4 regions of the Arthrobacter sp. 01T425 genome follow, and region 2 is predicted to be linked to each of the others. Evidence: riboswitches for the same ligand, from Rfam matches in the RefSeq annotation. Region 2 holds a riboswitch; each other region holds the start of a gene.
The links. Region 2 has a riboswitch for thiamine pyrophosphate ahead of thiC (phosphomethylpyrimidine synthase ThiC). Riboswitches for the same ligand answer to the same signal wherever they lie in the genome.
Positions count from the first base shown of each region.

Region 1: another riboswitch for thiamine pyrophosphate. It lies ahead of AC1DNG_RS00395 (bifunctional hydroxymethylpyrimidine kinase/phosphomethylpyrimidine kinase); the one in region 2 lies ahead of thiC (phosphomethylpyrimidine synthase ThiC).
Region 3: another riboswitch for thiamine pyrophosphate. It lies ahead of thiO (glycine oxidase ThiO); the one in region 2 lies ahead of thiC (phosphomethylpyrimidine synthase ThiC).
Region 4: another riboswitch for thiamine pyrophosphate. It lies ahead of AC1DNG_RS08025 (ECF transporter S component); the one in region 2 lies ahead of thiC (phosphomethylpyrimidine synthase ThiC).

Region 1 is NZ_JBFTPY010000001.1:74,831-78,444, forward strand. It holds gene AC1DNG_RS00390 (Rne/Rng family ribonuclease) at 1-1,662, shown strand, start outside; TPP riboswitch at 1,811-1,908, shown strand; gene AC1DNG_RS00395 (bifunctional hydroxymethylpyrimidine kinase/phosphomethylpyrimidine kinase) at 1,978-3,525, shown strand.
Region 2 is NZ_JBFTPY010000015.1:86,860-90,473, reverse strand. It holds gene AC1DNG_RS16275 (amidohydrolase family protein) at 1-771, opposite strand, end outside; gene AC1DNG_RS16270 (GNAT family N-acetyltransferase) at 775-1,275, opposite strand; TPP riboswitch at 1,352-1,459, shown strand; gene thiC (phosphomethylpyrimidine synthase ThiC) at 1,455-3,260, shown strand; gene AC1DNG_RS16260 (alpha/beta fold hydrolase) at 3,257-3,614, opposite strand, start outside.
Region 3 is NZ_JBFTPY010000014.1:1,404-5,017, reverse strand. It holds gene AC1DNG_RS15415 (RNB domain-containing ribonuclease) at 1-505, opposite strand, end outside; gene AC1DNG_RS15410 (ferritin-like fold-containing protein) at 547-1,218, shown strand; gene thiE (thiamine phosphate synthase) at 1,254-1,952, opposite strand; TPP riboswitch at 1,979-2,099, shown strand; gene thiO (glycine oxidase ThiO) at 2,093-3,403, shown strand; gene thiS (sulfur carrier protein ThiS) at 3,400-3,614, shown strand, end outside.
Region 4 is NZ_JBFTPY010000005.1:72,686-76,299, forward strand. It holds gene AC1DNG_RS08005 (MrpF/PhaF family protein) at 1-262, shown strand, start outside; gene mnhG (monovalent cation/H(+) antiporter subunit G) at 294-641, shown strand; gene AC1DNG_RS08015 (DUF4235 domain-containing protein) at 788-1,051, opposite strand; gene AC1DNG_RS08020 (heme-degrading domain-containing protein) at 1,091-1,636, opposite strand; TPP riboswitch at 1,824-1,967, shown strand; gene AC1DNG_RS08025 (ECF transporter S component) at 2,034-2,681, shown strand; gene AC1DNG_RS08030 (ABC transporter ATP-binding protein) at 2,710-3,614, shown strand, end outside.

The sequences.
Region 1 (3,614 bases), on a different contig from region 2:
CTGCCCGACGTCGAACGCAACCGCCTCAAGCGGATCCTCAAGGACCGCCTGCCCGAGGACGCGGGCGTCATTGTCCGCACCGCGGCCGAGGGAGCTTCCGAGGAAGAGCTGACGCACGACATCAACCGCCTCCGCGCGCAGTGGGAAGGCATCGAGAGCCAGTCGACGTCCACCAAGATCCTCGCCCCCGAGCTGCTCTACGGCGAACCTGACCTGACCATCAAGGTGGTCCGGGACGTCTTCAACGAGGACTTCTCCAAGCTGATCGTCTCCGGCGAGGAAGCCTGGGACACCATCGAGGCCTACGTCACCTACGTCGCGCCGGACCTCGTGGGCCGGCTCGAGAAGTGGACCAAGGACACGGACATCTTCGCGGCCTGGCGCATCGACGAGCAGATCCACAAGGCCCTGGACCGGAAGGTCTTCCTGCCCTCGGGCGGTTCGCTCGTGATCGACCGCACCGAAGCCATGACCGTGGTGGACGTCAACACCGGCAAATTCACCGGCTCCGGCGGCAACCTCGAGGAAACCGTCACCAAGAACAACCTGGAAGCGGCCGAGGAAGTCGTCCGGCAGCTGCGCCTGCGCGATATTGGCGGCATCATCGTGATCGACTTCATCGACATGGTGCTCGAATCCAACCGCGACCTCGTGCTGCGCCGCATGGTGGAGTGCCTGGGCCGGGACCGCACCAAGCACCAGGTGGCCGAGGTGACCTCGCTGGGCCTCGTGCAGATGACCCGCAAGCGGATGGGCACCGGGCTGCTGGAAGTCTTCGGCGAACAGTGCGAAACATGTGCGGGCCGCGGCATCGTCACCCACGACGAGCCGGTGGAGCACCGCCGCGCCAACACGGTCGCCGCGGAGCACTATGTGCCGCGCACCGAGGCGCAGCCTGCTGCCCGCCCGGAACGCAAGAGCCGTCGCCGCGGCCGGGGAGGCCAGGGCGGAGAGACCGCGCCGACCGCACCCGCGCCCGTCCACGCCGAACCCACCGAGGCCGAACGCCACGCCAAGGCCGAGGCCACCCGTGCCGCGCTGGCCAACATCGCTGCCGCGGCGCACGCCGCGCACCTGCACGACGGGGAGGCAGCCGCAGCCAGCGACGCCGGGGCCCGCCAGGCCGCCGTCGACGCCGTCACGCAGCTCGCAGCCGCCGACGAGGCAGCCGGCCGCCCCGCAACGGTGCTGACGTTTGGCGGCGAGCAGGTGGCCCTGCCCTTCGTCGAGCACGCGGAGGACGCGCCGTCACCGGCCCTGACCCTGGACCTGCTGACCGAGGCCTTCGCAAACCTGGGCGAAGCCGAGGCCGGCAAGCCGGACCAGGCCGCCGGCCTGGCGGCCGGTCAGGCAGCAGCTGTTGCCGCACCGGAAGCCACGGCGCCCGAGGCGCCGTCGGCCGTCCGCGCTGCGGAGGCGCCGTCGTCACGCACAGCTGACACCACGACGCTGCGCGGCCGCCGCGGGCGCCGCAACCGGAGTGCCAGCCGCGCCCAGGGCGCAGCCAACGAAACCTCCGTGGAGCACCGCGAGGCAACCCGGCCGGCCGCGGCCGGATCCGTCCACGAGGCCAAGGCTCCCGCCGCGGCCGGGCCTGCGTCCATCCCGGCCGGCAACGAGCCGATCATCCTCGGCGTCGGCGTGCCGGCGTCGGAGCTGTAGTCCTCCGCGACTGACCACGTCCCCGTCCGGTCATTATTTCGACTGGTCGGGCCGCGGGTCCGGGTCAGGGCAGACGTAACATACGTCCGCCCGGGCCCGGGCCCGCTCGTGCGTTAACGGGTCCTCCGGGTGGCAAGGGCTAGGCTGGAACACTGACACGGGGTGCCGGGCATCGGGCCGGCTGAGATCCAGACCCGTTGAACCTGTCCGGTTAGCACCGGCGAAGGGATGTCTTCCTTGTCCGCGAAATCGAATCCGTCCGAGTTCCTCCCGCCCAATTTTCTGCACAACGAGTCTCTGCCGGCCCCGCCGCGCATTCCCCGCGTGCTGGCCATCGCCGGCTCCGATCCCTCCGGCGGGGCCGGAATCCAGGCCGACCTGAAGAGCATCGCGGCGAACGGAGGCTACGGCATGGCCGCCATCACCGCCCTGACAGCGCAGAACACGCAGGGCGTGCGCGCCGTCCACGTCCCCCCGGCGTCGTTCCTCACGGCGCAGCTGGACGCCATCAGCGACGACATCGGCATCGACGCCGTCAAGATCGGCATGCTCGGTGACGCCGCCGTGATCGACGCCGTCCGCGGCTGGCTGGAAAAGGTGCGCCCCGCCGTCATGGTCCTGGACCCGGTGATGGTCGCCACCAGCGGTGACCGGCTCCTGCAGGAATCGGCCGAGGCCGCCCTGCAGGCCCTCCTGCCGCTGGCGGACCTCATCACGCCCAACCTCGCCGAACTCGCCATCCTGCTCAAGGAACCCGTCGCTGCCGAGTGGTCCGAGGCCCTGGCGCAGGGCAAGCGGCTGGCCGCCCTGACCGGCACCACCGTCCTGGTTAAGGGCGGACACCTCCAGGGCGCCGGGCCGGGGGACGGGCATGCCCACGACGCCGATGCCCACGACGCCGCCGGCCACGGCGCCGGCACCGGCTGCCCGGATGCGCTGGTCAACACCGGCGGCCTGCTCGGCCAGGAAACGGTGGTGGTGCCGGGGGAGCGGATCGCGACGCGCAACAGCCACGGCACCGGCTGCTCCCTGTCCTCGGCCATGGCCACTGTGCAGGCCAGGGTGGGGGACTGGGAAGCGACGCTGCGGGAAGTCAAGCCGTGGCTGCTGGGCGCGCTCCGCGGAGCCTCGGCCCTGGACGTCGGCTCCGGCACCGGCCCGGTCCACCACTTCCACCACCTGCAGCACCTCCAGGCCGGGCAGGGTCCGGCGGCGGGGGAGTTCGCCGCAGCCCTGCGCGCAGGAGCCGCGGGCGATCTTGAGGCGATCTACGCCCTGGACTTCGTCCGCGGACTGGCCGACGGCACCTTGCCCGAGCACGAGTTCGCGTACTACCTCGCCCAGGACGCCATCTACCTCAACGGCTACTCCCGGGTCCTGGCCCGGGCCGCGGCGATTGCCCCCACCGAGGCCGAGCAGCTGTTCTGGGCCCGTTCGGCGCAGACCTGCCTGGAGGTCGAATCCGAGCTGCACCGTTCCTGGCTCAGCACGCGCCTCACGGCCTCCACCCTGGGCCCGGTCACGAAAGCGTATGTGGACCACCTGCTGGCCGCCTCTGTCTCCGGCAGCTATGGCGTCCTCGTGGCGGCGGCGCTGCCCTGCTTCTGGCTCTACGCCGAGGTCGGTTCCACGCTGCACCGGGAGTTCCTGGCCGGCGGCGCCCCCGGGGAGCACCCATACGCCGGCTGGCTGCGGACCTACGCCGACGAGGACTTCGCCGCCGCGACCCGGCAGGCCATCGCGTACACGGACACGGCGGCCGGGCGGGCATCGGAGAGCGAGCGGCAGGCCATGGCCCTGGCTTTCCGGCAGTCATCGCGCTACGAAGTGGACTTCTTCGACGCGCCGCGGCTGTACGCCTGACGCGAGCTGGTCCGGACTACCGGTACGATGGTGGGGCACGGTTCCGGAAGTCGTTGCGGCAACACAGCTCAAGATGGTCAAGATCCCGG
Region 2 (3,614 bases):
CAGCGAGCGCATGTGGGCTGTGTAGCGGGGGAACTTGGCCGCCGCCCGGGCGGCGATGTCCGGGAACGTGGCGATGTTGATCAGGGTGGGCACGATCGGAACACCCTGTTCGAGGAAGCGCGGCAGGTGCCGCGGCAGCAGCCCGGTGGCGTGCTCGATGCAGTCGATCCCGGCGTCGAGCATGTCGTCGAGGGTGTCTTCGGCGAAGCAGTGTGCGGTGACGCGGGCCCCCTCATCGTGGGCGGCCTGGACGGCGTCCTTGACCGTCCGGGCGGGAAAACTGGCGGCGAGATCGCCGGCGTCGCGGTCGATCCAGTCCCCCACGAGCTTGACCCAGCCGTCGCCCGCGCGGGCCTGCTTGCGCACGGCCTCGACGAGATCCTCCGGTTCGACCTCGACGGCCAGGCCAGGCAGGTACCGCCGGGTCCTGGCGAGGTGCCTGCCGGAGCGGATGATCCGGGGCAGGTCCGCGCGTTGCTGGAGCCAGCGTGTGTTGTGGACGGCGCCGGCGTCGCGGACCAGGAGCGTCCCGGCGTTGCGGTCCGCCAGGGCCTGGGATTCCGCGGTGTCCTCGGTAACGTCCCCGCCCGGGCCGAGGCCGATGTGGCAGTGCGCGTCCACGAGGCCGGGCATGACCCAGCCGTCGAGTACGAGGTCAGGCGCGGCGGCCGGACGGTGGAAGGTTAGCAGGCCGCCCACCGACCAGAGCCCGCGGCGTTCCTGGTCCGCCGCGGTGAGGATAGGCCCGCTGAACTCGATGATGCCGGTCATGACCTAAAGCCTAATCCGCATGACGATCCGCCGGCCAAGACGGTCCAGCCCCAGCTGCGCTTCGTGGATCCGCAGGGCGCCCAACGCCTGTCCTGGCTGGGCGAGTTCCTCGAAACCCCAGCTCGCATAAAACGGCGCATTGAACGGGACGCCTGCGAAGGTGCAAAGCGTCATCGATAAATAGCCACGGCTCCGGGCCGCATCAAGGGCCGCCTCCACCAGGGACCGTCCTATCCCCCGCCCGGCGGAGTCCGGCTGCACGGAGAGTTGTTCCAGATGGGCCTGGCCGCCGACCTCGTCAACGCGGGCAAACCCTACGGGCGGGTTTCCGGCGACAAGTATGAAGAGCGGCTCAACCGGCGTCGTCAACTCCGGAGCCGGGAGCGTCTGGTTCCCCAGCTCCGCTTCGAGGATGCGGTCTGCTGAGGCCTCGAGAACCGGCAGCGCCGGGAGGTCTTCCGGCGTCGCCATCCGGATGCGGGGCACGGCCCTGGGCAGAGTCACAATGCCACGCTAACACCGCGGCCCGACCGCACTCCGTCACACTCGAGGGCCGGCCGGAGGTGCGTGGTAGTTTCGTCTACGACCACACGGGTGCCCCTGCAGGGGCTGAGATCGGGCTGACGCAGCCTGCGACCGTTGAACCTGTCCGGGTAATGCCGGCGAAGGAAGTGAGCTTTTCCGTGAACACCCAAGTGACACAGCACAGCCCTGTCCAAATTCAGTCCGCAGCCGCCACGCAGTCGCTGAAGTCCCACTCGCTGGCCTTCAGCACGGACCAGGAGCATGGCATCCGCGTGCCGGTGACCGAGATCGCCCTGGAACCCTCCCCGGGCGGCGTCCGGAACCCGCCGTTCCGGGTGTACCGCACTGCCGGCCCGGGCAGCGATCCGGTCCGCGGGCTGGAACCGTTCCGCACCCCCTGGATTGAGGCCAGGGCGGACACCGAACCCTACGCCGGCCGCGAACGGGAGCTGCTCGACGACGGCAAATCGGCGGTGCGCCGCGGTGCTGCGTCGGCCGAGTGGCGGGGCGGCCGGCCGGTGCCGCGCCGGGCCGTTGAGGGCAGGACCGTCACGCAGATGCGCTACGCCCGGGACGGTGTCATCACCCAGGAAATGCGGTTCGTCGCGCTGCGCGAGAACTGCGATGTGGAGCTGGTGCGCAGCGAGGTGGCCGCGGGCCGCGCGATCATTCCCAACAACGTCAACCACCCCGAATCCGAGCCGATGATCATCGGCAAGTCGTTCCTGGTGAAAATCAACGCCAATATCGGCAACTCCGCCGTGACCAGCTCCATCGCCGAGGAGGTCGACAAACTCCAGTGGGCCACGCAGTGGGGCGCGGACACCGTCATGGACCTCTCCACCGGGGACGACATCCACACCACGCGCGAGTGGATCATCCGTAACTCCCCCGTCCCCATCGGAACGGTCCCGATCTACCAGGCGCTGGAGAAGGTCAACGGTGAGGCGAACGCCCTGACCTGGGAGATCTTCCGGGACACCGTGATCGAACAGTGCGAGCAGGGCGTGGACTACATGACCATCCACGCCGGCGTGCTGCTGCGGTATGTGCCGCTGACGGCCAACCGGGTCACCGGCATCGTGTCCCGCGGCGGTTCCATCATGGCCGGCTGGTGCCTGGCGCACCACCGGGAGAACTTCCTGTACACCCACTTCGATGAGTTGTGCGAGATCTTCGCCCGCTACGACGTCGCGTTCTCCCTGGGCGACGGGCTGCGGCCGGGCGCGACGGCGGATGCCAACGACGCGGCACAGTTCGCCGAACTGGACACCCTGGCCGAGCTCACGCAGCGGGCCTGGGACTTCGACGTGCAAGTCATGGTGGAGGGCCCCGGGCATGTGCCCTTCCACCTCGTCCGGGAAAACGTGGAGCGCCAGCAGGAACTCTGCAAGGGCGCCCCGTTTTACACACTCGGGCCGCTCGTCACGGACATCGCACCGGGCTATGACCACATCACCTCGGCGATCGGCGCCACCGAGATCGCCCGCTACGGCACTGCCATGCTCTGCTACGTCACGCCCAAGGAACACCTCGGGCTGCCGAACAAGGACGATGTGAAGACGGGGGTGATCACTTACAAGATCGCCGCCCATGCCGCGGACCTCGCCAAGGGCCACCCCGGCGCGCACGAACGCGACGATGCCCTGTCCAAGGCAAGGTTCGAGTTCCGCTGGCGGGACCAGTTCGCGCTGTCCCTGGACCCGGTCACGGCCGAGGCCTACCATGATGAGACGCTTCCCGCGGAGCCGGCCAAGACAGCCCACTTCTGCTCGATGTGCGGTCCGAAGTTCTGCTCCATGCGGATCAGCCAGGACATCCGGGACGAATACGGATCAGCAGATTCGCAGGCGGCCCTAGCGCAGATGACGGCCGGAATGCGGGCGAAGAGCAACGAGTTCCTCGCCTCGGGCGGCAAGGTCTACCTGCCGCAGCCCTCAGTGGGAGGACCCGCAGCTTCCTAGGACGCCCGGGCGTGCTGGTGCCGGCTGACCTCGGCGATGTAGGAGCGGATGGCCCGGTCCCCTTCGGCTGAATCCTGGGGCCGGTGCCCTCCCGGCGCCGTGCGGTGCAGGGCGCCTGTCTCGCGCAGGTAGCCGGCGATTTCCTCATACAGCGGTTCCCAGCCGCCGGTCAGGACCAGGGTCGGCACGCCCGGCACGATCTGCAGCGGGGCTTCCCACGGCGGCGCCTGCAGGCGGAGCCGGCGCGCAGCCCGGAGGGCCTCCGGCGTCGTGGCCCCGGGGGCATCCGCCGCGAACGCGCGGCGGATGAACTCCCGCTGGAAGTCGTCGTCGCTGAGGTTGTGGCGGACGTCG
Region 3 (3,614 bases), on a different contig from region 2:
TGCGGACCTGTGCCCGGCGCACGAGGACCGAGGCGACCTCTGCCGCGGCGTCGAGCTCGAACTCCCAGACGAACGCCGCGCACAGCTGCCCGGCGAGCAGGCTGCCGGCGGCCTCGCTGATAATCTCCGGATGCAGCGGAATCCTGCCGTCCGGGGTGTAGAAGGTCTGGCCGCGGCGCCGGGTCTCGGCGTCCAGCGCCCCGCCCGGGGCGACAAAGGAGGGGACGTCGGCGATGGCGTAGAAGACCTTGTAGCCGCCGTTGCTCCGTTCGATAAACAGGGCCTGGTCCAGGTCGGTGGACGATGCCGGATCGATAGTCACGAACTCGACGTGCGTGAGGTCAAGGTCCGGGAGCTTGTGCTCGGCCACCGCCGCCTCCGCGTCGCGCAGCACACCCTCGGGGAACGGGCCGGGCAGTTCCAGCGTGGTGCGCAACGCCTTGAGTGCCCCGGCAAGCTGGTTCTGCTGCTCGTGGACACTGGGGGTCAGGCGATGATGTGACACGAAAATCAGGGTAGCCCGATTTCCGCTATTAGTCTTGGAAGATGAGCGCAACTGCGGACGATCCTGCCCTCTACAACAGCTTCCTTGCCGACCTGCTGGGAGTCTTGGCGTACGGCGAGCTTTCCGCCTTCGAGCGGCTGTCCTCGAGTGCCCGGTATTCGCCCACGCTGCATGACCGTGCGTTGCTGGGCAGGATGGCGGTGGTCGAGTTCCAGCATTACGAACTCGTCCGAATCCGGCTCGAACACATGGGCCTGGATACGGAGGCCGCCATGCTGCCGTTCCAGCCCTCGGTGGACCACTTCCACGAACGCACGCGCCCGTCGGACTGGTACGAGGCCCTCATGAAGGCCTACGTGATCGACACGGTCGCCGCGGACTTTTACGGCGTCGTGGGCCGGTACGTCGACGCCGCGACCCGTGAGTTGATCGGGCAGGTCCGCTCCACCGGTGAGTCCACGGCCGTGCTGCAGGCGCGCATCAAGGCGGCCCTGGCCGATGACCCCCGGCTGGCGTCGCGCCTGGCGTTGTGGGCCAGGCGTCTGCTGGGGGAAGTACTGAACCACGCCCAGCGTGTCAGCGCTGAGCACGCGTTCCTCGGCGGACTGTCGGGGCTGGACGACGCCGGCGCCCGGGCGCTGGTCAACGGCCTGGCGGCCGAACTCGCAGCGAACCACGCGCGCCGGATGACGGAGCTGGGTCTCGCCGGATAGTTTCAGTGCCGGCCGGCATTACGGGTGGGACCTGCTTAGGATGCGGCGGCGTCCAGCGCCGCCAGCAAGGCTCCGGCGGCGTGGGCCGGATCAGTGGCGTCGGTGATCGCCCGGACCACGACGATCCGCCGGGCACCGGCATCGACTACCTGCTCCACGTTACTGAGGTCGATCCCGCCGATCGCGAACCACGGCAGCACGCTTTCGTTGACCCTGCCGGTTCCCTCCGCGTCCGCCCCGCCGATCGCCTGGGCGGCGTAGCGCACCAGATCGAGGCCGACGGCGGCGCGCCCGGGCTTGGTGGGCGTCGCCCACACGGGGCCCACACAGAAATAATCGAGCCCTTTGCGGCCTGGCGCGGCAGCGATGGCGGCGTCCACCTGCTTCGGGCTGTGGGTGGACAGACCGATCACGGCATCCTTGCCGAGAAAGCCGCGGGCGGCGTCGAGCGAAATGTCCTTCTGGCCGACATGGAACACCGGAGCCCCGGACAGGGAGGCGATGTCCGCCCGGTCATTGACGGCCCACAGCCGCCCGTGGCGCTGCGCTGCGGTGTGCAGGACCTCCAGCAGTTCCAGCTCCTCGGAGGCCTCGAGCGACTTGTCGCGCAACTGGATGATGTCCACGCCGCCGGCGAAGGCGGCATCCACGAAGTCCTCGAAGTCGCCGCGGTCCCTGCGGGCGTCGGTGCAGAGATAGAGGCGGGCGGTGGTGTGGAGAGGGTCCTGGCTCATGGGACCAGCCTAGTTCCTCTAAACTGGGCGCATACCGCGGGAGCCCGCAGCAGCCATGTCGCCGCTGCCCGGCTGAGAGGGCGTCAGAGCCGACCGCTTGACCTGATCCGGCTAGTACCGGCGTAGGGAAGGAATTTTTCATGGGCACACGAGCAGGCCGTGCGGCCGGAGCCGCAAATGACGCCGACGCCCAGGTTTGTGACACGGGGCCCGGTACCGCAGAGGGAATCATCGCGGGGGATACGACTGCCGACGTGGCCGTGATCGGCGGCGGGGTGATCGGCCATGGCATCGCGTTCGAGGCCATCCGCTCGGGCCGATCCGTGGTCCTGATCGATGATGCTCCCGGCAGCGGAGCCAGCTGGGCCGCGGCCGGCATGCTGGCCCCCGTGAGTGAACTGCACTACCAGGAGGAACAGCTCCTGGAACTGATGCTTGAGGCCTCCCGGTTGTGGCCAGGATTCGCTGCGGCTCTCGACGCCGTTGCCGCCGGCGCGGATTCCCCGGCGGGTACCGGCTACTTAACGACGCCGACCCTGGCGGTGGGGGCCGACGCGGCGGACCGGCGCGCGCTCGCGGACTTGAGGGAAGTCCAGAAGGCATGCGGCCTGGCCGTGGAGCCACTGACAGTGCGCGAGGCGCGCACCCGGGAGCCCCTGCTGAGTCCCGGCATCTCGTGTGCCTTCGACATCCCGGCCGACCACCAGGTGGACCCCCGCCTGCTGATCACCCGGCTCGCCGGCGTGCTCGGTGCGGAAGGCGGCAGCTTCGTCCGGCGGCGCGCGGCAGGCCTGCTGTGGCAGGACGGACAGGTGGCAGGTGTGCGGTTGGCTGGCGGCGGTACCGTACGGGCTGCCGAGACCGTGGTCGCCAACGGGCTCGGCGCCGCCGCGCTCGAGGAGCTTCCGGCCGGGCTGGCGCTGCCGCTGCGGCCCGTCTACGGCGACATCCTCCGGCTCCGCGTGCCTCCGCATCTGCAGCCGCTGCTCACGGCCACCGTGCGGGGCATGGTGCGCGGCATCCCGGTGTACATCGTCCCCCGCCAGGACGGCACCGTGGTGATCGGGGCCACCCAGCGGGAGGATGGACCGTCGGATCCGCACGCGGTTTCCGCCGGCGGCATTTACCAGCTGCTGCGGGATGCCCAGCAGCTGGTGCCTGCGGTCGCCGAGCTGGAGCTTTTGGAAGCCACGGCGCGGGCGCGGCCCGGAACCCCGGACAATGCCCCGCTGCTGGGGCGGATCGCACAAGCGGACGGCGGCGACGTCCCGGGACTCATCATCGCCACAGGATTCTTCCGGCACGGCGTCCTGCTGACCCCCGCCGCTGCCGCCGTGTGCCGGCAACTCATGGATTTCACGCCGGACCCGCGCTGGGCCGGGTTCCGCCCCGACCGTTTTTCCCGCATCCCGGTTACGTCCGGGGACAGCCCTAAGAAGGAAGCAGCATGAACATCCGACTTAACGGAACGGATCAGAGCGTCGCCGACGGCGCCTCCGTCTCCGCACTCGTCAGCCAGCTCACTGGCCGGAGCATCGGCCCCGACGGCCGCGCCGCCGACGGGCGGAAGCTCGGTGTCGCCGTCGCCCGCAACGCCGAAGTGGTGCCGCGCAGCCAGTGGCACGCCACGGCGCTCGCCGACGGCGACGACGTCGAACTTGT
Region 4 (3,614 bases), on a different contig from region 2:
GACGGTGACCGCCGTCGTACTGTCCCTGGCCGCCGCGGGGGCGATCGTCCGGATCGCGCGGGGGCCCTCGCTGCTGGACCGGGTTCTGGCCGCCGACGTGCTGCTGGCCATCTTCGGCGCGGCCCTGTGCATCGACATGGCCGCCAACCGGCACCTGAACAACCTGATGCTGCTCGTTGCGATTTCCCTGATCGGCTTCGTCGGCTCGGTCACCGTGGCCCGGTTCGTGGCCGACAGGCGGGAGGGCGTCCGTGAATCCTGACACAGTGATCGACGCCGTCTCCGCCGTGTTCATGGTGACAGGAGCCCTGATGTCCCTCGCGGCCGCCATCGGGCTGCTGCGATTCCCGGACCTCATGAGCAGGATGCACGCGGCCACCAAACCGCAGGTCCTCGGCCTGTTCCTGCTGCTGGCGGCCCTCGGCCTGCAGATGCGCACCTGGTCGGTGTGGCCCGTCCTGCTGGTGGCCTGGCTCTTCCAGCTGCTCACCGTCCCCGTGTCCGCCCACATGGTGGGCCGGGCCGGCTACCGGACCAAGCACCTGCACCCGGAGCTGCTGAGCTCCGACGAGCTCGAGGCGGTAGTCCAGAAGGCCGCCCAGCAGGCGGCCACGCACGGAGCGGACGACGACGACCGCTGAGCCCCCGTCCGGCCCGGCGGACCCGGCCGGCACGTCGCCCCCGTCCGGCCAGGCGGACCCGGCCGGCACGTCGCCCCCGTCCGGCCAGGCGGACCCGGCCGGGGCCTTCGACTGCCGCGGCGGGCGCCGCGGCCAGTCGCGTCAGGTCAGACGACGTCCTGGGTCTTGGCGAAGCGGGTGATCGCGCGCTGGGTGCCGCGGTTGGCGAGCACCTGGATGATGGCGCTGACCGAGGCGGAGATCAGGGCGAACGTCAGGGCCGAGCGCAGGGTGGTGGGAACGTCGTCCTCCTGGCCCTTGGGCGGCTTGTTGCCCGTGGACTTTTCCCACATGGTGTCCACCAGCTTGGTGCCGGCAAAGCCGGCCAGGAGGCTGACGCCGGTGCCGAGCAGCTTGATGAGGATGTTCATTCTTCGGTCTCCTTGGGACGGGAACGGTTTTCCCCTAGCCTAGCGTTCCGGGGTGAGGACCATCCGCAGGGCCTCGACCACGAGTTCGTGATCCGCCTTCTGGGGCAGGCCGGAGACGGTGACGACGGCGACGGCGCCCGTGCCGCGCACGTAGATGGGAAACGCCCCGCCGTGGGCGGCGAACTCCGACTGATCCCACCAGGCGTTGTCCTCGATCCTTCCGCCGGCAGCGCGGGCCCGGAGGCCCACCAGCAGGGACGGGACCTCGTACCGCAGGGCGGTGCGCTTTTTGGCGTTGATCCAGCGCTCATTGTCCGGTGTGGCGCCGTCCAGCGCGGCGTGGAAGAGCACCTGCTCACCTTTGGTGATGTCGACGGCGATGGGCAGCGAGCGTTGCCTGCCCAGCTCGACAAGGAGGAGCCCGAGGTCCAGGGCGTCATCCTTGCTGAACGACGCGAACTGGAGCGCCTCTATCTCGGCCAGCACGCGGCCAATGAGCGCCGCCAGGGAACCCCGCGGCTGCGGCTCATTGGAGTCGGGATCGTATTCCCCGGAGGGATCTTGGGTGACCGGTGTGTGCGACAAAATATTCCAGCTTTCCGGTGGGTGACGAGGCCGCCCGCTGGCGGGTCCGGGGGTCCGGCACGACGACTCTACCAAGAGGGATTTCCGGGCCGCCGGGACTGCCGCCGTCCGGTCCACGATTGTGACGGCACACCACTGAAAACCCGGCCGTCCGGGTGTAAACTGAGCCAGCCCACAAGGGCGAAAATAATTACGACAGGGGAGCGCCGCCGTCGGGCATCGCCGGAACAATCCGGGGAAACCTTTGGTGGGCGCTGAGAGTGCGGACAGCCGCAGACCCTCGAACCTGATCCGGTTAGTACCGGCGCAAGGGAGTCGAGTTCTCAGGGTGCGCGGAGGGCGGCGGAAGCCGAGACCGGCCGGCGCACCCTCCCCTCCTGTTCCTCAGGAGGACGACATGACAGATATTTCAGCACAGCATGGTTCCGCCAGCCGTTCATCCGCCCGGCGCAACTACAGCTGGCGCGTGGTGGACATTGTGGTGGCCGCGTTGATCGCCGTTGCCGGCGGCGTCATTTTCTGGGCCTGGTCCCAGGGCGCGAACCTGATCTCGACTCCGGTCAACGCGGTCTACCCGCCGTTGAGCGGACTCTACGCCGGCGGCTGGATGATCCCGGCGGTGCTGGGCATGCTCATCATCCGCAAGCCGGGCGCCGCACTCTTCTGCGAAACCGTCGCGGCCACCGGCGAGCTCATCATGGGTTCGCAGTACGGCACCACGGTGCTGATCTCCGGCATCCTGCAGGGCCTCGGCGCCGAACTGGTCTTCGCGGCCTTCCTCTACAAGAAGTTCAACCTGCCCGTCTCCGTGCTGGCCGGCGCCGGCGCTGGCCTCTTCTGCGGCCTGAACGACTCCTTCCTGCCGTGGGGCTGGAACATCGCCTACGAAGCCGGCGACAAGCTCGCCTACATCGTCTTCACCACGATCTCCGGCGCAGTGATTGCCGGCGGACTGGCCTGGCTCGCCACCCGCGGCCTGGCGAAAACCGGAGTGCTGGGCTCCTTTGCCTCCCGCAAGGCCGCCACGGAGCCCGTCTTCTCCTGAGCCCCGTCGCTGAATCCTGCAGAGAATCATGAGATCTTCACCGGGCGTCCGGCCGGCCGCCGTCACGGCCCGCGGCTGGGGCTGGCGGCATGCCGGACGGACCAGGCCCGCCGTCAGCGGCCTTGACCTGGACATCCGGCCGGGGGAGCGCGTGCTCCTGCTGGGGCCCTCCGGCGCCGGCAAGTCGACGCTGCTCCACGCCCTGGCCGGCGTTCTGGGCGACGGCGCGGCCGGCGACTCCGGGGACCCCGGCGACTCCGGCGACGCCGAGAACACAGACGAGACCGGCAGCCTCCTGATCGACGGTGCCGCGCCACGGGCGCAGCGCGGCCGCGCCGGGCTGGTGCAGCAGGACCCGGAAACGCAGGTGGTGCTCTCCCGCCTCGGCGACGACGTCGCCTTCGGGGCGGAGAACCTCGCCGTCCCGGCGGCGGAGATCTGGCCGCGCGTGCGCGAGGCCCTCGACGACGTCGGGCTGGGACAGCTGCCGCTGGACCACCCGACGGCGGCCCTCTCCGGCGGCCAAAAGCAACGGCTCGCGCTCGCCGGGATCCTCGCGATGCGGCCAGGGCTGCTGCTGCTCGACGAGCCGACCGCCAACCTCGACCCCACGGGCGTCCTGGAGGTCCGCGACGCTGTGGGCCGCTGCCTGGACCGGACAGGCGCCACGCTGGTGGTCGTGGAGCACCGGGTGGGGGTCTGGAAAGACCTGGTGGACAGGATCGTGGTGCTGCAGCCAGGGTCCGCCACGGACTCCGCGGTCTTGATTGACGGACCGCCGGACCGGGTCCTGGCCGAGGCGCGGGACATGCTCATCGGTGCGGGCGTCTGGGTGCCGGGCTACGTCCCGGCGACGCGGATGCGCACACCGGCGCGGGGCGCGGGACAGACTCTGCTCGCGGCCGACGCGCTCGCGGTGTCCCGCGAACGGCC